4 regions of the Glutamicibacter sp. JL.03c genome follow, and region 4 is predicted to be linked to each of the others. Evidence: riboswitches for the same ligand, from Rfam matches in the RefSeq annotation. Region 4 holds a riboswitch; each other region holds the start of a gene.
The links. Region 4 has a riboswitch for S-adenosylmethionine ahead of OF385_RS15655 (acyl-CoA dehydrogenase family protein). Riboswitches for the same ligand answer to the same signal wherever they lie in the genome.
Positions count from the first base shown of each region.

Region 1 (5,892 bases), 1.2 Mb from region 4:
GCGCAATTCGTCCGGGTTGGAAGCGCGCAGCTCAGCAAGGTTATCCGCGAAACCCGCTCCAACCTGCTCAACGGTATCCGCCAGCAAGGTGGACGTCATCGCGTCCAGGGATCCATGGAGCTGTTGAATGGTCTTCAGACGTTCTAGCGCATCAAAAGTACTCTGCACCGGCCCCGCGTTAAAAAGGACTTCAGCTCGCTTCATGACCGGACCATAAAAAATCTGATGCGAAAGATACTGCGAAAAGATGGAGTCTGGACGAGACTCGTTGCGAGTGCCCGGAGGGCTCAGCGGTAGACGATGTTCATCGTCATAATCTTCAGAATAATTTGGATTGCTCATATCTAATTTTCCCGTGAGCGACCGACAAAATAGCCCGGAATCAAGCGGATTGTGGACAATGGTCTCGGATTTTTGCCCGAAAATTTCAGCCCCGAAAAACGACAGTCTTCAAGCCTGAGCAAGGCCGAAGAGGCAGACGGCCACACCATATCGATTGCGATTTGATAAAAGTTGCCGGTCCAGCAGGTTCCATCAAATAATCCATGCTTGACTAGCAATAAGAAGCATTAAACCAACTAATGAATTTTCTTCGCAATTTTACCGAGTAACGACGAACGAAGGTGCAATGAAAAACAGCGAGGTCATTTACGGCTATGACGAGTCACTGCCAGCCGATGAATCCAGTTTTGGCTACATAGAGGACGATCTTTCCACTGGGTCTAGCTTTATAGATGCCACGTTCTCCGTGATGCCGATACTCATAGGGCTAGTTGCCGTATTTTTAGTCTCCATCGTGATTTCCATTGTTTTTGCTCAGGCACGTAATTCGCGCAATATCAAAAGCGCTGGTATGGATCCCATTACCTTCGAAACCGACTTGAAGACAAAATTGGCGCAATCCAATCTCTTGGCGGCGAAGCAGTCGTTGGAAGCAAAGCTGGAAGAGCTAACAAGCCTGCGTTCCCGTGGGATCCTTTCGAACGATGAGTACGTGCAGGCCCGCCAGGATTTGCTGAAAGGCTGGAGTGAGGGGTGAAGTAGATCATCCCCAAGATTGATTGACGGATAGTTACCATAGGGTAACAATGTAGATTGTGCCTAAAGATTTTGACCTTGAAACTCCCGAATCCGCAGTAGAGTCGCTACATCCTTGGCGTCGTTACATCGCGCTGGGTGACTCGTTCACCGAAGGAATAGGCGATCCCGATCCGTCAAATCCCGGCCGTCATTTGGGGTGGGCCGATCGGCTGGCTCAGGAGCTGAGCAGCACTGTTTCAGATTTCGCCTATGCGAACCTGGCAATCCGCGGCCGGCTGATCGGACAGATCGTGGCCGAGCAGGTAGCTCCCGCCATCGCTTTGAAGCCGGATCTGATCTCTTTGTGCGCCGGCGGCAATGACGTGCTGCGGCCGGGCGGGGATCCGGATAAGATCGCTGACATTCTCGACGGCGCGGTCGCGAAGCTCAGCTCAACGGGCGCGACCCTGTTGATCGTCACCGGTCCGGATATTCGCGATACGCCGGTGCTGGGAAGCATCCGCGGCAAGGTGGCCATCTACAACGAAAACATTCGCACGGTGGCCGCGCGATACGACGCCATTGTGGGCGACATGTGGGCGCTACGCGAATTACACCAGTCACAAATGTGGGCCCCGGATCGCTTGCACTTCTCGCCCATAGGTCATCAACGGATTGCGGCCATGGCTCTGGATGCCTTGAACGTGCCGCATTCGATCGACACCGAGGTGGCACCGCTGCCTGATTTGCGAACCTGGCGTGAGGCACGGATTGAGGACCTGCAGTGGGCTCGTGAGCACCTGGCGCCGTGGGTGCTGCGCCGGTTGCGCCACCAGTCCTCGGGCGATGGCATTACCCCCAAGCGCCCGTCGGCGGTGCCGTTCACCGCGCCGAAGCCCAATGATTCGCTGGGCGCCGGCGATAGCGCCCAGTAGCCAATCGTTAACAGCATGAAGGGACAGCGTCCACCGATCACTGGTGGGAGCTGTCCCTTCGCGTTAAGCTGCTAGCGGCTGAAAACCCTGCCGCGCAAGATCCCGTCGAGCTGGCTGGCATCGGTCAGGAAGCCATCGTGGCCGATCGGCGAATCGATGTAATGCACCGAGGTTGGTGTCGCCAAGCTGGCCGCAAGCATCTCGGATTGCTCCGGGAAGTACAGGCGGTCCGAATTCACGGCGGCAACCACCACGTTGACCGTGTCCAGGCGCGCCAAGGCGGCTTGCAGCGACTCGTAGCCGCGCGCCACATCGTGGCTCATCAGCGCCTCGGTCAGCACCAGGTAGCTGTTGGCATCAAAGCGGTTCACCAGTTTGGTGGCCTGATGATCCAAGTAGCTTTCCACCTGGTAACGGCCGCGCGGACCATCCAACTGGCCGGTGGGGTGCTCGCCGGGCTGGGCGGTGCGCCCGAAGCGGGCCTCCAGCTCGGCCGCCGAGCGGTAGGTGATGTGCGCGAGGCGCCGAGCCAGGCCGAGTCCGGCTTCCGGACCTGCTTCGCTGGTGTAGTAATCGCCGCCGTTGAAGTTCGGATCCAGCCGGATGGACTGGGTCTGGACCTGGGCGAAGGCGATCTGTTCGGCCGTAGCTTGAGCGCAGGAGGCCATCACCACCAGGTTCTTGACCTGTTCGGGAAATTCGACCGCGTACTCCAAGGCTCGCGCGCCGCCCATCGATCCGCCGATCACCGCATGCCAGGAGGTGATTCCCAGCAATTGCGCAAGGCGTGCTTCGAGGCGTACCGAATCCTTGATGGTGACGAACGGGAAGCGAGAGCCGTAGGGCACGCCGTGCTCGTCGAGCGAGGACGGGCCGGTGGATCCATTGCATCCGCCGACCATATTCACGGCCAGCACGAAGTACTTATCGGTGTCGATCGTGGCCCCGGGGCCGACAAATCCGTCCCACCAGCCAGCGCTATGCCCGTCGCCCTGGGCAACATGGGCGTCGCCGGTCAGCGCGTGCATCACCAGCACGGCGTTGGATCCGCCTTCGTCCAGGGTTCCCCAGGACTCATAGGCAAGCTCTATCTGCGGCAGGTAGCCGCCGAATTCGAAGTGGTGCTCACCGACGGCGCTACGGCGCATCATGCCGTCTTGGCCGCCGGCGAGCTGTGGTTCCTCGGTGGTTGCAATGGATGCCATTCCTAAAGGGTTTCCTGCAATTCCTTGTTATCGTCGGCCGCGGAATCCAGGGCGGCAACAGCGTTGAAGCCCAGTTCCAAGTCGGCCAGGATGTCCTTGATGTTCTCCAGGCCGACGCTGATGCGGACCAGGGACGGGCTCACGCCGGCGGCGACCTGATCGGCCTCGGAGAGCTGGGCGTGGGTGGTGGAGGCCGGGTGGATGGCCAGCGAGCGGACATCGCCGATGTTGGCCACGTGCGAATGCAACTCCAGCGCGTTGACGAAGGCCTGGCCGGCGGCCGCGCCACCGGCAAGCTCGAAGGCGATCACCGATCCGGCGCCGTGCTCGCTGTACTTCTGGGCGCGCTCGAACCATGGCGAGGAGGCCAGTCCCGCATAGGCGACCTTTTGCACTTCGGCGCGGGCTTCGAGCCAGCTGGCTACCTCGCGCGCATTTTCGCCGTGGCGCTCGATGCGCAGGGACAGGGTTTCCAGCCCCTGGGCGATCAGGAAGGCATTGAATGGCGAGACCGAGGCGCCCAAATCGCGCAGCAGCTGCACGCGCGCCTTGAGGATGTAGGCCAGATTGGCCCCGAGGATGCCGTCCACACCCAGATCGCGGGCGAAGACCAAGCCGTTGTAGGACTCGTCGGGGGTATTGAAGCCCGGGAAACGAGCTGGGTCTTTGGCGAAGTCGAAGTTGCCCGAGTCCACGATCACCCCGGCGATCGCATTGCCGTGGCCGCCGAGGAACTTGGTGGCCGAGTGGATGACGATGTCGGCCCCGAATTCGATCGGGCGGATCAGGTACGGGGTGGCCAGGGTGTTGTCCACCAGCAGCGGCACGCCGTTTTCGTGGGCGATCTTGGCGACCTCTTCGATGTCCAGCACGTCTTGGCGCGGGTTGGAAATGGTTTCGCCGAAGAAGGCCTTGGTGTTCGGGCGGACCGCGTCGCGCCAGTCCTGCAGGTTATCCGGGTCGGCCACAAAGGTGACTTCGATGCCCAGGCGCTTGAGGGTGTGCTTGAGCAGGTTCTGGGTTCCGCCGTACAGGCTGGGGCTGGCCACCAGGTGGTCGCCGGCCTCGGCGAGGTTCAGGATGGCGAAGGTGGTGGCGGCCTGGCCCGAGGAGAGCAGCAGCGCCCCTACTCCGCCTTCCAGATCGGCGATCCGGGTTTCCACCGCGTCGGTGGTGGGATTGCCGATGCGGGTGTAGATCGGTTCCAGCTCCTGCAAGGCGAAGCGGGCGGCCGCGCTCTGCGCGGTCGGGAAGACGAAAGACGTGGTCTGGAAAATCGGCAGCGCTCGTGCGCCGGTGGCCGGATCCGGGGTCTGGCCGGAGTGGATCTGACGGGTTTCAAATGACCAGTTGTTGCTCATGGTTTCCTCCAAATAGCGTTTCATGACTATGGGGGTAGACCACTGAGAAGACACCGACAGGAAGCACCTCGTCAAGAAGTCTTCCAGGGTTACCCGCGCTTGTCCTTAGCTGCCGTATGCACCTAAGGGCCAGGTCTTCACCCGGGGCACCCCACCGCGGTTGGAGGGTTGCCGCCCAGTAAGCCGGGGCTTATTACTGGGACTCATGACCTGTTACCAGTGTGCCCGAAAACCGAAGATCTTTGCAATGCGGGCGCCTGCAAATGGTCGCAATCGGTCATATTCCAGATAGTTCGCGCTTTTGCCGCAGGGAATTCGATCCAGCAAAAAAGATTAGGGTCACCTAAGTAGAGACTGCGGTCACATGTTGCCATGATGGCTTCATGATGAGGCTAGATCACGTTAGTTATGCTTGTGGCCCGGATGGGCTGCTGCCAACCGCGCAAAGAATCTCCGAGTCGCTCGGCCTGGAGTTCGTCAAGGGAGGCGTGCATCCGAGGTTCGGGACGCGCAATGTCATCTTCCCGCTCAAGCATGGGCAATACCTGGAAGTCGTTGAGGTGCTGAACCACCCGGCCAGCGACAAGGCCCCCTTCGGCCAGGCGGTGCGGGCCCGTTCGGAGCTCGGCGGCGGCTGGATGGGCTGGTGCGTTTCGGTGGACGATCTATCCAGCGCCGAAGACCGGCTGGGCCGCAAGGCCGTTCCGGGCAACCGCAAGTTCCCCGATGGCCGCGAGCTGACCTGGCAGCAGATCGGCATCAAGGGCCTGATCGCCGACCCGCAGTGCCCGTACCTGATCTCCTGGGACGAGGAAGCCAGGGATCTGCATCCTTCCAAGGCCCTTGAGCCAGCCGGGGCGATCAGCGAGATCACCATTGCCGGTTCCCGCGATCGGGTGCTGGAGTGGCTGGGGCAGCCGGAAAACGTGCATCTGGGCGCAGTGACCATGGCCTATCAGGCGCCCAATGGCACTCCGGGCATCATGTCGGTGACCTTCGAGACCGAGAACGGCCCGGTAGTGTTGTAGTACGACGGTAGGCGGGGACAATGGCGTCCCCACCTACCATTTTTTATGCGCCGGCATCAAGGCGCTTGCCCAGGACCACGACCTGCTGGTCTTGGAATCCCAGCCGCTCATAAAAGCCGCGCACCGCGGCATTTTCCTCGCGCACCATCAGCTGCACCTTGGGCACACCCCGCGCAGTGAGCCAGTTGCAGGCGGCATCCACCATCGTGGCGCCCAGCCCGAAGCCTTGCCTCTGCGGATCCACCGCCACGTAGTACAGCCAGCCGCGGTGACCGTCGTGGCCGGCCATCACGGTGGCGAGAACTTGTTCGTCGTCGATCATGGCCAGCACCGTGGAGGTGGC
Region 1 is NZ_CP107575.1:944,992-950,883, reverse strand. Features, by position in the region: gene OF385_RS04360 (HNH endonuclease signature motif containing protein) at 1-342, opposite strand, end outside; gene OF385_RS04355 (SHOCT domain-containing protein) at 629-1,039, shown strand; gene OF385_RS04350 (SGNH/GDSL hydrolase family protein) at 1,098-1,955, shown strand; gene metX (homoserine O-acetyltransferase MetX) at 2,027-3,160, opposite strand; gene OF385_RS04340 (bifunctional o-acetylhomoserine/o-acetylserine sulfhydrylase) at 3,163-4,521, opposite strand; SAM riboswitch class IV at 4,612-4,732, opposite strand; gene OF385_RS04335 (VOC family protein) at 4,905-5,549, shown strand; gene OF385_RS04330 (GNAT family acetyltransferase) at 5,593-5,892, opposite strand, start outside.
Region 1: it holds a riboswitch for S-adenosylmethionine, as region 4 does, so the genes downstream of both, OF385_RS04340 (bifunctional o-acetylhomoserine/o-acetylserine sulfhydrylase) here and OF385_RS15655 (acyl-CoA dehydrogenase family protein) in region 4, are expected to answer to the same signal.

Region 2 (5,892 bases), 530 kb from region 4:
GCTAATACGGTATATTGGCGTTGTGAATTTATTGAACACTCGTACTTCGTGGGGCCGCACGATTCTCGGCGCCACCGCCGCCCTCCTAGTGGCCGCCACCGCCGGCTGCGGCGCAGCCACCAGCACTCCGGACGCCAACGCCGGCAACAAGGACGTTGCCGTTGGCGGCCAGAGCTTCACCACCGCGGATGAGGAAACCGCCAAATTCGGCTCAGAGGCCGAAGCCGGCCAGTTCCCCCGCACCGTGGTCCACGCCAACGGCACCACCGAGATCCAGGCCAAGCCGCAGCGCGTCGTCGTGCTGGACACCGGGGAGCTGGATGCGGTGCTCTCCCTGGGCATCACCCCGGTGGGCATCCCCTCCACCGAGGGCGCGAACTCGGTGCCGAGCTACCTGGCCGACGAGGTCAAGGACGCCAAGACCGTGGGCACCATCCAGGAACTGAACCTCGAGGCCATTGCCGCGCTGAACCCGGATCTGATCATCGGATCCCAGCTGCGCGCGGACAAGCTGTACAGCCAGCTCAACGAGATCGCCCCGACGGTCTTCTCCATCCGCCCAGGCTTCCCCTGGAAGGAGAACTTCCTGCTGGCCGGTGAGGCGCTGGGCGAGGAGACCAAGGCCGTTTCGGTGCTGAATGACTACCAGGCCAAGGCCACCGCGCTGAACGAGGATGTCGAAGGGGACCCGGAGATCTCGCTGCTGCGCTTCATGCCGGAGAAGATCCGCCTGTACGCCAACAAGTCGCTGATCGGCGTGATTCTGGCCGACGCCGGGTTCTCCCGTCCGGATAACCAGGACATCGACGATCTGGCCGTCGAAATCTCCGCGGAGAACCTGGCCGATGCCGATTCCGACTGGCTGTTCTACACCTCCTACGGAACCCCTGAAGCCACCGGAGAGAAAGCCGCGGTCGAGGGCCCGCTATGGGGCCAATTGCAGGCGGTCAAGAACAACCAGGCCATCCGCGTGAACGACGACGTCTGGTTCCTGGGCCTGGGGCCAACCGGCGCGAATCAGGTTCTCGACGATCTGCGCGGCTATCTGGTCAAGTAGCCTCATCCGATAGCAGCAACGGCTGCGCCGCCCTCGCGCATGCGAGGGCGGCGCAGCCGTTGCCGTTCCGGGCCGGGTCTAGGCGAGCACCTGGCGCTTGGATGAAATCACGCCGGTATTGAAGCCGGCCAGGCGCAGCCCGCCATGGAAACGGGCATGCTCGATCTTGACGCAACGATCCATCACCACGTTCATCCCGGCCGCTTCGGCCCGGCGTGCCACGTCTTCATGCCATGAACCCAGCTGGAGCCACAGGGTCTTCGCGCCCGCTGCCAAGGCCTCGTCCAAAACCGAGGGCAGGTCATCGTGCTTGCGGAAGACCTCCACCAGGTCCGGGGTCTCTGGCAGATCTGCCAGGGACTTGTAGACCGGCTGGCCCAAGATCTCATCAAGTACCGGGTTGATGAAGTACACCTTGTACTTGGACGAGGACAGCAGGTAGGTCGCCACGAAGTAGCTGGCCCGCGAGGGCTTATTGGAAGCGCCCACGATCGCAATGGTCTTGGTGTCGCGCAGGATGCCCAGACGCTCGGCCGCGCCCGGACCCTCCCAGGTTCGTTCGGTGGTGCTCATTAGTTGGCTCCCTTCGATGCTGCAGGAATGGCGCACGCGGCACCGTCATAGGTGGGTGCCGCAAATTCTTCGGCGGAAGCAGCCGCAGCTTCCTGCGAAGCGGTCAATGCCTGGTCGAGGTCCCAGATAATGTCCTCGACATCTTCCAGGCCTACCGACAAGCGGATCAGGTCTTCAGGAACGCCGGCGGCAACCAGCTGGCCGGCGCTCAGCTGCTGGTGGGTGGTGGAAGCGGGGTGCAGCACCAAGGTGCGGGCATCGCCGATGTTCGCCAGGTGGCTGGCCAGCTGCAAGGCTTCGATGAACTTGGAGCCGGCGTCGCGTCCGCCCTTCACGCCGAAGCTGAAGACCGAGCCGACACCCATCGGCAGCAGTTCCTGGGCGTGGGCATGCTGCGGGTGCGATTCCAGGCCCGCGTAGTTCACATAGGTGACGCGCGGGTCTGCTGCGAGCCATGCGGCAACCTGCTTGGCATTGGCCAGATGGTTGTCCATGCGCTGCGGCAGGGTTTCCAGACCCTGGAGCAGCTGGAACGCCGACTGGGCGGGGAGCGCCGGGCCGAAGTCGCGCAGCTGTTCGCTGCGCAGCTTGGTCAGGAAGCCGTACTCGCCGAAGTTGGCCCACCAGGAGACATTGCCGTAGCTGGCCACCGGTTCTGTCATGGCAGGGAACTTGCCATTGCCCCAATTGAACTTGCCGGACTCCACCACCACGCCGCCCAGGGTCGTGCCGTGGCCGCCGATGAACTTGGTTGCCGAGTGGATCACGATATCGGCACCGTGCTCAATCGGGCGCAAGATGTATGGGGGAGTGAGCGTGGAGTCGACAACCAGCGGGATCAGGTGGCGGTGCGCCACCTCGGCCAGGCCTATGAGGTCGGCGATATCGCCCGAAGGATTGGCTACCACTTCGGTGTAGACGGCCTTGGTGTTCTCCTGGATGGCGGCCTCGAAGTCGGCTGGATCATTGGAGTCGATGAAGGTCGTGTTGATGCCGAAGCGGCGCAGCGAAACGTCCAGCTGGGTGATGGTTCCGCCATAGAGCTTGGAGGAGGCCACGATGTGGTCCCCGGCCTGGGCAAGGGCGGCGAAGGTGACGAACTCGGCGGCCATGCCGGAACCGGTGGCTACTGCGCCGATGCCGCCTTCCAGGGAAGCCATGCGCTCTTCGAAAGCGGCGACGGTCGGGTTGCCGATGCGCGAGTAGATGTTGCCGTATTTCTGCAATGCGAAAAGGTTGGCTGCATCATCGGCATCTTTGAAGACGAATGAGGTGCTCTGATAGATGGGCACTGCGCGGGCGCCGTGCTCGGCATCGGGGGTGCCACCGGCGTGCAATGCGCGGGTGCGGAATCCAAACTGATGATCTGCCATGATGGCTTACGACTCCTTGTCGATTGGGTTTTCGCGATTCACCGCCAGGCGGTGGCGCGATCGAGGCAGGAATCCCGGAATCAATGTCGCTTCCTGTTTTGCTTAAACAGGAAAAGCGGCTGCATCGTTTCTGGCGGTAGCACCGTAACCACCGGATGTGGCAGGTTGCTGCGGCTTCATCGAACCAGATCTCTCAGCCGCTCGGGATGGTGTAACAATCTTCGCAACATGACCGTTCGTGACCTAACTATGAGTCTTAACGTTGCGTATTGGACGTAATATCGGAGATTCTTCGATATGCATGCTCGCCGGTACGCTGGACTCATGGAAACTGCGCTGGTGTTGATCAGACATGGACTGACCGATTGGAATCTGGCCGGCCGCCTCCAAGGGCGTACCGACATTCCACTGAATGACACCGGACGCGAGCAAGCCCGCGGTGTCGGCCGCGAATTGGAAGGCCAGGGGTTCTCCTTGATCCTCGCTTCGCCTCTGGGCCGTGCCCGGGAAACCGCTGCATTGATTGCCGAGGAATTAAGCGCAGGAACCGGCCAGCCGGTCCCGGAACTGATCGAGCGCGGTTTCGGGCCATTGGAAGGCCGGATCATGGCCGAGGTCTCCGACGAGGAATCAGCGTCGTTGCAGTCCCAGCTGGAACCCATCGACGATATCCTGCGCCGGGCGGTTCCCGCTTTGATTGACCTGTCGGTGGAACATGCCGGGAAGAAGGTGGCCGTGGTGAGCCATGGCGCAACCATGCGCGCCATCCGTGATGCACTGGCTGGAACCAAGCTGCCACGAGGCGTGGAGAACGGCGAGATCATCCAGATCAATATCCAGCGCCTCAACGAATTGGCTGAAGAACTCGATTTGGTCAGCTGCTAGGCGCTGAAAATTTTTCTTCCCTGGAACCTCACACTTTTGCTGTGCACTACGTTTACATGGTGAAAGCCCGTTGCGGCGCCAATCTTCAGGAGAGCCATGCAAGTACCGTTTGAGCGGATAGTCCAGGATTATGGGCTGAACGTATTGCGGATTTGCCGTGCTCTGCTAGATGAACACCGTGCACAAGATGCCTGGTCTGAAACGTTTCTTTCCGCGCTTAAGGCCTATCCGCAGCTTGCTGAGGACGCAAACGTATTAGCCTGGCTTGTGCGCATCGCCCGGAACAAGGCCATCGATGAGCTGCGCAAGAACAAGCCGGAAATTCTAGATGACCATCTGCAGTGGGAACATGCTGATGACCAGGTGAACCTCGGTAAAGAAGCGGACAACCTGCAGCTGTGGAAGGAAGTGGCAAAACTTCCGCAGAAGCAACGAATGGTCGTTGGCTACAGGTATCTCGGCGGTCTGAGCTACACGCAGATAGCCCAGCTAGTTTCTGGCAGCGAGGCCTCCGCACGACGTGCAGGCAGCGACGGGATCAAAAACCTTCGCCGAATACTCGGCGATGACTCACTGTGGCAGGAGTAGTCATGACGCAGGCAAAACCCAACTCATCGGCGACCGTAGAGGAAGCTGAGCTTTTGGCACAGCTTGGAAAAGAACTTCGGGTGAAAGCGAAGGCGGCGGACCTGATGGATGTTTCTTACCGGGTGATTGATAGCCCCATCGGCTCGCTCCTGCTGGCCAGTACTCCAGCTGGTCTGGTGCGGGTGGCTTTCGAGAGCGAAGATCACGACAAGATTCTTGAGGCACTGAGCCAGAAACTCAGCCCGCGAATCTTCGAAGACCCTTCGCGACTTGATACTGTCGTCCGGCAACTCGATGAGTACTTTGCCGGAACCCGGCACAACTTCGATGTGCCTTTGGATCTGAAGCTCTCCACTGCTTTCCGCCGCCAGGTGCAATTAGAACTGGGCGAAATTGGCTACGGGCAAACGTGGAGCTATTCGCAGATGGCAGAGCATATCGGCAACCCCAAGGCGGTGCGGGCCGTGGGTTCAGCTTGCGCGACCAATCCGATTCCCATTGTCCTGCCATGCCACCGGGTGCTGCGCACCGATGGGTCACTCGGTGGATACCTGGGCGGGCTGGAAACGAAAAGTCAATTGCTGAAGCTGGAGAATCCAGAGTTCGGTGGCGCAATGAGCACCCTGTTCTAAGCCATAGCTCAGTAGCTATCGCGGATGCGCTTCAGGGATAGCCGCAGCTGGGCTGCGGTCTGTTCCCCCAAGCCCAGCAGTGGAATCATCGCTTCGGCTTGAAGCAGCAAGTGCTCCCAGCCGTCGGAATATTCCAGACCCTGATCAATGGCCGACAGGATTGTTCCCGTGACGTGCTCGCAGTACACGAAGTCATAGACAAAAGTTCCAGGCCTGAGCCGGGCTTTGCCCCAAGGTGCCGGGTCTTTTGGATCCTTGCCGATGGGTGTGGCGTTGATGATCAGCGTGGCTTGAGTGGCGGCTTCGGCAACCTGTGAAAAATCTACGGTCCTGCCCGGGATTCCCATGCCTTTTGCCAGGGTCAGCAGCTCTTCGGCGACATCCCGGTGTCGGTCCGTGATGATGATGGTGCCGATGCGTCCCTTGAGCGCAACCAGCGCTGCGCGAGCGGCGCCACCTGCGCCGAGCAGCAAAACGTGGTCGTGGGATTTGGTGGCGAGTCCGGTTTCAACGGCGATTAGATCCGTGTTGTAGGCAGACAGCTGATCGTCCTGCCGAATCAACAGGTTTGCTGCGCCGCTGAGGCTGACCTGTTCTGAGCGTTCGTCCGCGATGGCCGCGGCCCACTGCTTGTGGGGCATGGTCACGTTGGCGCCAATGACATCCGCGGCGAGCAATCCATTGCGGACATCTTGCATTTCGCCTTGCGCGGGCACGTCCCAAGGCTGGTAGGTCCAGCAGTTGCCAAGTTCTTCGAATACCGGATTCCAGAGATCGGACGACA
Region 2 is NZ_CP107575.1:319,036-324,927, forward strand. Features, by position in the region: gene OF385_RS01510 (ABC transporter substrate-binding protein) at 32-1,057, shown strand; gene OF385_RS01515 (CoA-binding protein) at 1,136-1,630, opposite strand; gene OF385_RS01520 (O-acetylhomoserine aminocarboxypropyltransferase/cysteine synthase family protein) at 1,630-3,003, opposite strand; SAM riboswitch class I at 3,122-3,216, opposite strand; gene OF385_RS01525 (histidine phosphatase family protein) at 3,328-3,888, shown strand; gene OF385_RS01530 (RNA polymerase sigma factor) at 3,985-4,476, shown strand; gene OF385_RS01535 (methylated-DNA--[protein]-cysteine S-methyltransferase) at 4,479-5,108, shown strand; gene OF385_RS01540 (shikimate dehydrogenase family protein) at 5,117-5,892, opposite strand, start outside.
Region 2: it holds a riboswitch for S-adenosylmethionine, as region 4 does, so the genes downstream of both, OF385_RS01520 (O-acetylhomoserine aminocarboxypropyltransferase/cysteine synthase family protein) here and OF385_RS15655 (acyl-CoA dehydrogenase family protein) in region 4, are expected to answer to the same signal.

Region 3 (5,892 bases), 480 kb from region 4:
ACTTCAGCGAAATGAAGAAGACGGGGAAGTCGCCATCGGTGAATCCCTCGATTAATTCCTTGCGCTTGGCGCCACTGGTCGAGCCGTCCAAGTAGCCATGAGCTATCCCAAGTTCTACGGCGATATCTTTCGCCTTGGATAGGAAGCTGGTGAACTGGCTGAAGACCAGAATCTTATGGCCCTCCGCCACGGCATCGACCATCAACTCACGCAGCAATTCCAGCTTGGCGCTAGCCCCGTCCCCTTCGCCCACCAGCGACGGATCCAATGCCAACTGGCGCAGCAAGGTCAATGACTGCAAGATCTTGAATCTGTTCGAATCAACGTTATCCACCAGGCCAAGGACCTCCTGACGCACACGCTGGAAACGGCGGTCGTAGGCTTTGCGGTGGTTCGCCTCCAGCTCCACTTCCAGGATCTGTTCGGTCTTGGCAGGAAGCTCTGGCACGACTTGCTCTTTGGTACGGCGAAGGACGAAGGGGCGCAAACGGCTTTTGAGCCGATCCAGCCGTTCTTTGTCTCCCTCAGAGATCAGCTTTTGGTAATTATCCTTGAACGCGTTTTGTCCGCCTAGCAAGCCTGGTGCCGCCAGCGAGACCAGAGCCCACAGTTCCATCAGGTTGTTTTCCATCGGAGTCCCGGTGACCACGAATTTGCATGGAACCGGCAACTGACGGGCCTGTTTGTACCCCTTGGACACGTGATTCTTCAGCTGCTGCGCTTCATCCATGATCATGACTGAGAAGCCGGCCGCTTCGAATTCTTCATAGGCCAGCCGGAAAATCGTGTAGCTGGTTACGACCAGCTGGGCATCGCCCAGCTGGTCGGCTACAGTTTGCCCGGCCTTCTTGGTGGTAGAAGTAATGCCCCGTGTCTTGAGGTTGGGGGTGAAACGACGGGCTTCATTGATCCAGTTGCCCACCACGGATGTTGGTGCCAGGACAAGGAACTTCTGATCTGGATTCTCACGGCGAGCCTGTTCGAGACAAGCCAGCAACTGAACGGTCTTACCCAGTCCCATGTCATCAGCGAGGACCCCGCCCAATGAGTGTGTTCGCAGGAAGTTCAGCCATGCGAGGCCCTGTTCCTGATACGGTCGGAGATTCGCTTTGAAGGTCTCGGGGAGTTCCACCTGCTGGAGTTCTTCTCCGCGGGTGAGCTCATTCATGTTTTGCAGCCACTGGTTGTGCTGAGCTTCGATAATGCCCAGATCCAGCAGCTCCTGCCACCAATCGATGCTCAGTTTGTGGACTCGAATAGTGCTGCCTTCGACCTTCCCCAATTCGCCGGCTTCATCAATCAACGTACGCAGCTGGGCGAAGTCCGCACCACTGATGGGAATTACTGTCATGTCTTCAAGCACCAGGTAGTCCAAGTGCAAGGTGAGCGCCGCGAGCAACAGCGCGAAAGGCACCTTGATGTCATCAATAGTGACCTCGACGGTCAGATCGAACCAGTCGCCGGTGTTCTCCCCCGCTTCGATGGAAACCGTTGCTGGGGAGTCGAGAATCCGATATTCAGGAAGCTGGTTGTGAGCTTCAATCAGCATGTCTGGATGTTCTTCCAGCAATGGCAAGATGTAGAGCATGAAGTCGATGGACTCGTCGATAGTCAGCTCTCGGTCAGCGTAGGTGCCGCGTGCCTCCAGTTGGCCCAGAACAGTGGCGTCGCCCAATTTGTCGTTGATCGAGGCGATGATTTCTTTCTCGACGTTTCGCTGTCGTGGTGCCTTGGCGGAGTACATCCACGAAAAATGCAGGCCGACCCCATCGGTGGTGCTGGACATGCGCAGGCGCAGCACGGGACGAGGCGGCTCCGGAATTTCATAAGACACGTCAGCACTCTTCAAAGGCGCCAGCTGACGGATTCTGTCCAAATGCGTTTCTTCAAACCGGCCAACGTCCGAGGAAGGTATGAACTGGACTCCAGAAGCGATGAATGCGCCGAGCTCGGCGGAAACAGGGTCAGCGAATTCGGCCAAGCCCAAGTCTCTTGACCCGGCCAGCGGCTGGGAAGAATATGCTACAAGGGTCGGTGGATTTCCGATGGGCAACAGATGCGTGTGCTCCGGTTCGGGCCCGCGAAGCATCCCCTCGACTGTCAGGCCATGTTCACCCTGTCGTAAGTCCACGTGTGCGTGGGCTAGTTTGTCGCTGAAATTCACTGGTGGCTTGGACGCGACTCCCCCATTAATAATGGCAACGCCGGCCTCTTTGAGGTCCTTGAGCGCGGCCAAAAGGTCTTTTCCGGGCAGTTCCATCAGGGAAATCCAGTCGGTGGTTTCCCAAAAGTGGCCGTACTTCACCTTTTCGGCGTGCTCGCGCAATCGGTTCAGCTCGACAACGGCCCGGCGTTGAGCGCGAGGAAAGCGCTCATCGAAAGCGACCGTTTTCCAGCTCACACCAGTCTGCACCCAAGGGCTCTTGGATCCCTGCTTCGCTGGCCTCGCTTGAAGAGACAGCACGTCATCCCCGCCGTACCGGGGTTCACTGACAACTTTCAAAATCAACCCCAGCGGCTCCTCAACAATTTCTGGGTCTTCGTCGGCAACGGGCAACAGCCGGTTGAGGTTTCGTTCCCACTGCGGAACCACATTGCGTTGCCATCCATAAGGGTCAGCTACACGGTCAGAAACATGGAGCGGATCCTCTGAATCGCTGGCAATTTCCAAAAGCAATGCCGCGACTTCCGGGCAGGAATACTCTGAAGGATGCTCGGTGCAAAAACAATGGAACTCAACGCCATCGTTTCCAATGCGAAACCCCACCATGACTTGTTTGCCTCGAACTACCGCGGTAACTCTGGCGTTTCCGACTTCGACGTAGCGTTCAACATCTTGGACTTTGCCCGTCTCATAGAACAATTGCCCGATGCGAAATTCTTCCTCCGAGACGAGTGAGTCCAAGGAGGAAAGAGTCAGCTGGAATTCCATCATCGCCATCCAAAAGTAGTGCGTTAGAGCGGATTGCTACCCTCCATCCTATCGATGCTCCGGGACAGGACAGTCATGACGAAACATTAAGTGGATACTTTACCGAGCCCGTTGCCGGCAGATAAAAAGGAACTACTGAATCACGAGTTCCACTCCTCAAGGCCCTGGCTGAGTGGACGGCAACCCTCGAGCCATTGTGCGGGGTGCCCCAGGTGAAGATTCGACGCATCTTGAAATCCAAGATCGTAAACGATGGCGCCCCCTGCGCCAGAAAGGGGATGACTCCCCATGCCTCACGCAACAGCAAAACCCTCAGTGGCCGAAGACCGATCACAGCGGCTCCAAGAGGCAGGTGCTGGTTGGGGCGAACGGATCTCCGCCGCACCGCACAGCGCCGCGTTGACCTTTACCGTTCAGGGCGAAGGCTTTGATTCCGTTGCCAGCAATATCCGTGCCGGCAAGCATACCTTTACCGTGGATGAACCGGCAGCTCTCGGTGGCAATGATGTCGCCGCCAGTCCGGTTGAATACGCCTTGGCAGCACTGGTGTCCTGCCAGGTGGTGGTTTATCGACTTTACGCAGAGAACCTGGGCATCCAAGTTGATGACGTGCAAATCACGGCAGATGGGCAGCTCGACGTCCGCGGGCTCTTCGGCATTGATGCCTCCATCCGCCCCGGTTTCTCGTCGGTGGATCTGAAAGTGCAGATTGCCGGTCCCGAGTCCACCGAACGCTACGAGGAACTACGCCAGGCAGTGGATGCCCACTGCCCAGTCTTGGACCTCTTTGCCAACCCGGTGCCGGTGACCACTTCGGTGCAGGTTGTCCAAAGCAACTAGCCCGAGCCGAAGGCGCGATGAACTGTGGGGGCCACTGATTTCAGTGGCCCCCACAGTTCATCGTCCGGCTGAGGATTATTGCTGTTCCCTGAAGTTGAGCAGTACCTTGCCTGAAGTCGAGGAATCCTTGGCTGTTTCAAAGGCTACAAGGCCTTCGGCCACGGGGAACTCGTGGGTGACGGCCGCACCAATTTGCAAGGAGCCATCGGCCAGAGCTTCGAGCACCTGATCGATCTCGCCGTTGAATCGGAAGGAGCCGACGAGTTCCAGCTCACGGGTGATGGCCAGGGAAATCAACGCGGGCTGCTCGCCTGTGGGCAGCAGTCCAACCATGACGACTCGGCCGCCGCGCACCGCACCTCTGACCGCTGATGCCAAGCCGCGGTAGTTGCCACTGGCCTCGATCACCACATCCGCGTTGACCTCGGCGATGGCTTCCTGGTCATCGGCGCGCAAGGTGGAGGTGGCGCCCAGTTCCCGGGCGATAGCCAATGGCTTCTCATGCATATCCACCGCGATGATCTCGCTGGCACCGCCACGCTTGAGTACTGCCACGGCAAGCGCGCCGATCGGGCCAGCGCCGATCACCAGAGCCTTCTTGCCTGAGACATCGCCCGCGCGCGAGACCGCATGCCACGCCACCGCTGCGGGTTCGGCCAGCGCGGCATCGCGCAGCGAGAGCCCCTCGGGCAGTTCGCGCAGCATGCGCGTTGGCAGGTTCACTTCACGAGCGAAGGCGCCTTCGGTATGCGGGTAGCGGGCGGCTGAGCCAAGGTAGGTGCAACCGGGAGAAAGGTTCGGGCGATCGGCCGGATATGGTTCGCCGGTATCCCCGGGCGTTGCCGGGTGCACCGCGATCTTGGTTCCGGCTGCTGGTCCGCTGCCATCGACGGCGGCTTCGATGACGGTTCCCACGATCTCGTGTCCGAGAATCATCGGGGCTTTGAGGATGGATTCCCCGGCGGCGCCGTGGCTCCAGTAGTGCAGATCCGACCCGCAGATGCCGCCGTAGGCGATGGCGATGCGGGCCTGGTCGGGCTTCGGTGCTGGCAGCTCGATCTGTTCGATGCGCAGGTCGCCGGCGGCGTGCGCGACCACGGCCAGGGTCGTGGAAGAAAGGGTGCTAGACGACAACGCTCATGCCTCCGTCGATGAAAATGGTTTGCCCGTTGACGTAATTGGATCCATCCGAGGCCAGCCAGATCGCCGGGCCGGCCAGGTCCTCAACGGAACCCCAGCGGGCGGCCGGTGTGCGGCCCAGGATCCACGAGTTGAATTTCTCGTCGTCCACGAGGTTCTGGGTCATCTCGGTGTGGATGTAACCCGGTGCGATGCCGTTGATCTGCAGTCCTGCGCCAGCCCATTCTGCGGTCATGGCGCGGGTGAGGTTGCGCAGGCCGCCCTTGGCCGCGGTGTAGGCGGAGATGGTGGGGCGAGCCAAGTCGGTTTGCACCGAACAGATGTTGATAATCTTGCCTTCGCCGCGTTGCACCATGCCGCGGGCGACTTCGCGCCCTACCAGGAAGGCGCTGGTCAGGTTGGTTTCGATGACTCGCTGCCAGTCGGCGACGTCCAGTTCAAGCATGGGAACGCGGTGCTGGATGCCGGCGTTGTTCACCAGGATGCGGATCGCACCGATATTTTTTTCGATCGCCGCGATGTTCTCGCGTACGGAGGCGTCATCGGTGACGTCGAAGCAGACGCTGTGGATGCGATCTGCCCCGTAGCGGTTGGCGAAGTCCGCGGCGGTTTCGGCCAGGCGCTGCTCATCTCGCCCGTGCAGGATGATGGTGGCTCCGGCGTCAGCCAGGGCGCGGGCCAATTCGCGGCCGATGCCGCGGGAGGACCCGGTGACTAGGGCCAATCGCCCGGATAGGTCGAAGAGTTGACTCATGAATTCCCTCGCATGGAAGTGTCGATGGTTCATCGACGGGAACTCACCACCGGTAAAAACCAGTGGATGCATCCGAAAATCAGCCCCGTCGCTCTCCCAAAACATATCAGATATAAGGAAGCGATGGTGCTATAAAGTCCGACTTATTTAGTTGTTACGCTTTCAACTACATCGACCGGGTTTGAGTGTAGAACCAGTTGATGTGCTCTTCGAGCAGCTGGGCTGC
Region 3 is NZ_CP107575.1:2,893,764-2,899,655, forward strand. Features, by position in the region: gene OF385_RS13420 (DEAD/DEAH box helicase) at 1-2,935, opposite strand, end outside; SAM riboswitch class IV at 3,071-3,190, shown strand; gene OF385_RS13425 (OsmC family protein) at 3,221-3,772, shown strand; gene OF385_RS13430 (L-idonate 5-dehydrogenase) at 3,848-4,906, opposite strand; gene OF385_RS13435 (SDR family oxidoreductase) at 4,896-5,666, opposite strand; gene OF385_RS13440 (FadR/GntR family transcriptional regulator) at 5,833-5,892, opposite strand, start outside.
Region 3: it holds a riboswitch for S-adenosylmethionine, as region 4 does, so the genes downstream of both, OF385_RS13425 (OsmC family protein) here and OF385_RS15655 (acyl-CoA dehydrogenase family protein) in region 4, are expected to answer to the same signal.

Region 4 (5,892 bases):
AGAGCGCCAAGAAGCGCGGCTCCTTCCAGGCGTCGCGGCTGGTGGCGCCTGGAACTTTGGCCCTGATCCTCATCGTTTTCTCGGTGCTCAGCCCGGTGTTCTTCACAGCGGGAAACCTCGTGGGAATCCTGGGGCAGGTAGCGCTGCTGGCGCTGGTTGCCCTTGGCCTGACCCTGGTGGTGCGGGCCGGCGGCATTGACCTGTCGATCGGCGTGGCCCTCGACTTGGGCGCCCTGGCCAGCGCCTGGCTGATCCACGACGGGTATCGTGCGTGGGTGGCTGTGGCCGGCGGATTGCTTTTTGCCTTGGCCGTGGGGCTGGTGAATGCGCTCTTGATCGTTCTCCTGCGGATCCCTGCCTTCCTGGCCACGCTGAGCGTCTGGTTTGTCGGCACCAGCGTGCAGCAGCTGCTCACCAGCGGAGGCGCGCCGATCTACCTCTCGGCGCCACTGGTGCCCGATGGTTTTGCCGTGATCGGGCGCGGCTACTTCCTGGACATCGATGCCGCCATCATCAACGCCGCATCCATCGCCGTGGTGGTGGCTTTGCTGCTGGGCATCACCCGTTATGGGCGCACGCTGACCATGGCCGGCGAGCAGCCCAGCGCCGCGAAGATCTCGGGGCTGCGGATCACTACGCTGATTGCCAGCGCGTACCTGCTGTGCGCGGTCATTGCCGGATTCGCCGGAGTGGTGCTGGCCGCACGCTCCAACGGCTACGTTCCGGGCAGCGGCCAGGCCTATCTGATGGATGCCATCGGAGCGGTCTTCATCGGGGCAACCATCAGCCGCTACGGACGGGTGTCCGTGGGCGGAACACTGATCGGCGTGGTGATCTTCGGCCTGCTGGATAACGGGCTGAACCTGATCGGCCTGTCCTTCTTCTGGCAGGACCTGGCCCGCGGGCTGGTGCTGCTGGCGATCCTGCTCGCCGCCGTGGTGCTCGGGCGGGCCAAGGGGCAGCCGGCAACCGGCATTTTCGCGCTCCTGCGCACAGCAAAGCGCCAAGCACCGACCACCACCGCAAAGGGAAGCAGCAACTCATGAGCCAGCGCATCCACCTGAACGCCTTTGACATGACCTGCGTCAGCCACCAAAGCCCGGGGCTGTGGCGGCATCCGCAGAATAGGGCCGATGAGTACAACACCCTTGACTACTGGGTTGATCTGGCCAAGACCCTGGAGCGCGGTGGATTCGACGCGTTGTTCCTGGCCGATGTGCTGGGCATCTATGACGTGTACCAGAACTCCAGCGGGCCTGCGCTGCTCGATGCCGACCAGGTGCCGCTGAACGATCCCTTTATGCAGGTTTCCGCCATGGCCGCGGCCACGAAAAACCTCGGCTTCGCGGTGACCAGCGCGCTGACCTACGAGCAGCCCTACGCCTTGGCCCGGAAGTTCTCCTCGCTGGATCACCTCACCCGCGGGCGCATCGGCTGGAATGTAGTGACCAGCTACCTGGAGTCGGCGGCCCGCAACCTGGGCATGACCCGGCAGCTGGATCACGATGCCCGCTACGACATCGCCGATGAATTCATGGACGTGGTCTACAAGCTCTGGGAAGGCTCCTGGGAGGAAGGCGCGGTGCTCAAGGACCGCGAACGCGGCGTCTACACCGATCCTTCCAAGGTGCATCCGATCAACCATCACGGCGAGTACTTCACCGTGCCCGGCATCCACCTCTCCGAGCCCTCCATCCAGCGCACCCCGGCGATCTTCCAAGCCGGCGCGTCTTCCCGCGGCCGGCGCTTCGGCGCCCAGCATGCCGAGGGCATCTTCCTGAACTCGATCAACACCGCGGTCACCCGTCGGCAGACCGACGCGATCCGCGACGAATTCGAACTGGTCGGCAGGCCCCGGGATGCGGCCAAGATCTACGCGCTGATGACCACCGTGGTGGCCGACTCGGATGCCCAAGCCGAGAAGCTCTACCGCGAATACCAGTCCTATGCCTCGCGCGAGGGCGCCATGGCCTTCTACGGCGGCTGGTCCGGGCTGGATCTGAGCCAGTACGCGCCGGATGAGGAGCTGCAGTACCTGGAAACCAATGCGGCCCGCTCGGCGGTGTCGATTTTCACTACCGCGAACCCCCAGCAGAAGTGGACCCCGAATGCCATTGCCGACTACCTCGGGGTGGGTGGCATCGGGCCGGTGCTGGTGGGCTCGGCTCAGACCGTGGCCGATGAAATCGAGCGCTGGGTGGATGAATCCGGGCTGGACGGGATCAACCTGGCCTACGCCATCACCCCCGGCTCCTTCGAGCAGTTCACCGATCTGGTGGTCCCGGAGCTGCGCAAGCGCGGGCGGACCTGGGCAGGATACGAAGGCAATACCCTGCGCGAGTACCTGACCGAGCCTGGCACCACGCGGGTGGCTGGGCACCACCCGGCAGCGGCCTACCGCGGAGCCTATGCGGGCAAGGCCTCGGCGGCCGATGCGAAGGCCAGCCAAACCCCTGAAGCGGTATTGGGCGCACCGTGACATATGAGGAAATATGACGGATTCTTTCGCGGCTTCAGGGCCGCGAAAATGTCGATACATGACGATGTTCCGCCCTGTGACGCCGTCACTGCCAACGGGCAGGCCCCGATGCTTCACTGGTAGGGCAAACCATCCAGAGCGGCTGAGAGACCTGGCTCCGCGACGCCGCAGCAAGCCTGCCTTCCGCAGTAAGTGCTAACGCCAGGTTCGATGGATTCGCAGAATCTTTCTGCATCCTTCGGAATCCATGAAGATGAGGAGAACGAAGATGACCGTACTGAGCACCCAGCTGCCGCGTGTGCCATACACCGGCACCGCCGATGAAGCAGAACTCGCGCAGTGGCGCGCAGCAGCCCGGAAAGTTGCCGACCAGCTGGCCGCCGATGCCCTGGAGCGCGACCGCAAGAACGCCCAGCCTTTTGCCGAAGTGCAGCTGCTGCGCGACGCTGGCCTGCTGAACCTGTTGGTTCCAGCGCAGTTCGGGGGAGCGGGAGCTCACTGGGAAACTGCTTTTGAGGTGGTTCGTATTCTTGCTGCCGCCGATGGCTCTATTTCCCAGCTGCTGGCCTACCACTACGTGAACCAGTCGGGCATCGCTTTCTACGGGGCACCGGAAACCCAAGCCGAATGGTGGACCCGCACCGTGGAAGGCGGTTGGCTGTGGGGCGACTCGGTCAACCCTGTCGACCCGACACTGACCCTGATTCCGGAAGGCGATGGATTCCGGCTCAATGGCTCCAAGCGTTTCTCCACGGGCTCCGGGGTCGGCGAGGTCATCGTCATCAATGCCGAGGTCACTGAAGGTGAACGCAAGGGTCAGGTTCTGGCCTTCATCATTGATAGGAACCGTGAGGGCCTGGAAATTGTCGATGACTGGGACTACCTGGGTCAGCGCCTGAGCGCTTCGAACTCGCTGAAGTATCACAACGTGCGTATTGAGCCGACGGATCTGCTCGGCGAGGTGACCGAGGAACCAGTCTCGACACTACTCACCCCTGGCATCCAACTGGCGTTTGCCAACTTCTATCTGGGCATTGCAGAGGGCGCGCTGGCGCGTGGCAAGCAGATTCTGCTTGGTCGCAAGAACGCGTGGCTGTTCTCGCAGGCCGAGACCTACTCGCAGGATCCGATCTTCCAACGCACCGTGGGCGAGCTGAAGGCGCGCACCGCAGCGGTAGCGGCGCTCACCGAAAAGCTGGGACGCAAATTCGATGCGCTACTTGCCAAGGGCGGGGACGTCACCCAGCCCGAGCGCGCGGCGCTGGCCGTGGACATTGCCGAAGCCAAGGTGGTCTCCACCGAGGTCGGTGTCGAGGTGGCCAACCGCATTTTCGAAGTCACCGGTTCGTCCTCCACCGCCAACTCGGTGGGCCTGGACCTGTTCTGGCGCAATGTGCGCACCCACTCCCTGCATGACCCGGTGGACTACAAGAAGATCGAAGTCGGCGCCTACTTCCTGCGCGGGGAGTCCCAGCCGCTCTCGCTGTACACCTAAGAACTTTTCTACGGACAGGATCCTGTGATGACTTTATTGACTACCGATAATCGACTGAATCAACTCAAGGCCCGCTTCGCGCCACTCTTTGAACAGATTGCCGAGGGCGCTGCCGAACGCGACCGCAGTGGCGAGTTGCCCTACCAGCAGATTGCCGACCTGGCTGCCGCCGGTTTCGGGGCGGTGCGCGTGCCGGTGTCCCATGGCGGCGCGGGCGCCACCCTGCCGGAGCTCTTTGAGCTCTTTGTTGATTTGGCGGCCGCTGACTCAAATATCGCCCAGGCGTTGCGCGCCCACTTCGCCTTCGTGGAAGATCGGCTGATCGCTGCCCCCGGGGCGGGCCGGGATAAGTGGCTGGCACGCTTCGTGGCCGGCGAGCTGGTCGGCAACTCCTGGACCGAGGTAGGTACGGTGAAGGTCGGGGACGTGATCACCAAGGTCACCCCGAATGGGGAAGGTGGGTTCCGGATCAACGGCACCAAGTACTATTCCACCGGTTCCATCTTTGCCGACTGGCTGGATACCTACGCGGAGCGCACCGATACCGGCAAGCGCGTGATCGCCGCGGTCAACCGCCACCAGCCTGGCGTGGAATTGGCCGATGACTGGGACGGTTTTGGCCAGCGCACCACCGGCACCGGGACCTCGACCTTCACCGATGCGATTGTGGCCGAAGAGGATCTGATCGACTTCGATACCCGCTTCAAGTACCAGACCGCTTTCTATCAGCAAGTACTGTTAGCGGTGCTCGCCGGGTCAGCTAAAGCTGCCGAACGCGACTTCGCTGCAGAGCTGAAGGCTCGCAGGCGCACCTTCAGCCACGCGGCGGCCAATGTCGCTGCCGAAGATCCGCAGCTGTTGCAGGTGATTGGTGAGGTTTCGGCGGCTGCCTTTGCTGCGGCGGGAACCGTGGAGCGCGTGTCCCAGTCACTCCAAGGAGCTTACGAGACGGCGCTGGCCCTGCAGGCGGGCGAGATTTCCGTGGACGAGGACGAGGCGGCCAATGACGCCGCCGAGCTGGCCAGCGCGCAGGCCCAAGTGGTGCTCACCCCGCTGGTGCTCAACTCCATCACCCATGCCTTTGATGCGCTGGCCGCCTCGGCCACGAGCGTGTCGAAGAACCTGGACCGGCATTGGCGCAATGCGCGCACCGCGGGCAACCACAATCCGTGGGTGTTCAAGGCGCGGCTGATCGGCGATGTGGCGGTCAACGGGGCCGAGCTGCCGCGGATCTGGGCCATCGGCGCCTCGAAGTAGCCACCGGCCAGCGGTGATTGTGTAGGCTGATCCCAAAAGGCAGGGTCCGAGGGGAGAAGCATGGCCGATGAGAAGCGCAGCGCCCTAGCACGGTGGCTCTTGCCCGGGGGGACCGATCCCGATCCCCGGTTCACGCTGGCCAATGAGCGGACGTTTCTGGCCTGGATCCGCACCTCGCTGGCCTTTGTCGCCGGGGGCACGGCCTTGGAAGGATTCACCGCGGAGGTCTTCGCCGCCCCCTTGCGCACCATCGTCGCGGCACTGGTCATCGGCATCGGCATCCTGATCGGCACCGGCGCGGCCATCCACTGGCTGCGGGTTGAGCGCAGGCTGCGGCACGGCCGCTCGCTGCCGGTGCCGGCGATTGTCCCGCTGCTTTCGGCCGGTGCGGTCCTGGCGTCCGTGGCGGCCCTGGCCATGGTCCTGGGTGCCACCCGATGAGCGACGGATTCCCCGCGCCGCGCGATCCCGGGTTGCAGCCCGAACGCACCGTGATGGCATGGAGCCGGACGATGTACTCGTTCTTCATCACGGGCGCCATCTTCCTGCATTGGCTGCCTGCCATCGGTGCCTCGGCGATCTGGCTGTGCGCGCTGTCCGTGCTGGCAGGACTGGGAATTCTCGGCTCCCAGCGGACGCGCTACCGGCGCATGGACCAGCA
Region 4 is NZ_CP107575.1:3,376,396-3,382,287, reverse strand. Features, by position in the region: gene OF385_RS15665 (ABC transporter permease) at 1-1,046, shown strand, start outside; gene OF385_RS15660 (LLM class flavin-dependent oxidoreductase) at 1,043-2,479, shown strand; SAM riboswitch class I at 2,606-2,696, shown strand; gene OF385_RS15655 (acyl-CoA dehydrogenase family protein) at 2,748-3,974, shown strand; gene OF385_RS15650 (acyl-CoA dehydrogenase family protein) at 4,002-5,231, shown strand; gene OF385_RS15645 (YidH family protein) at 5,292-5,672, shown strand; gene OF385_RS15640 (DUF202 domain-containing protein) at 5,669-5,892, shown strand, end outside.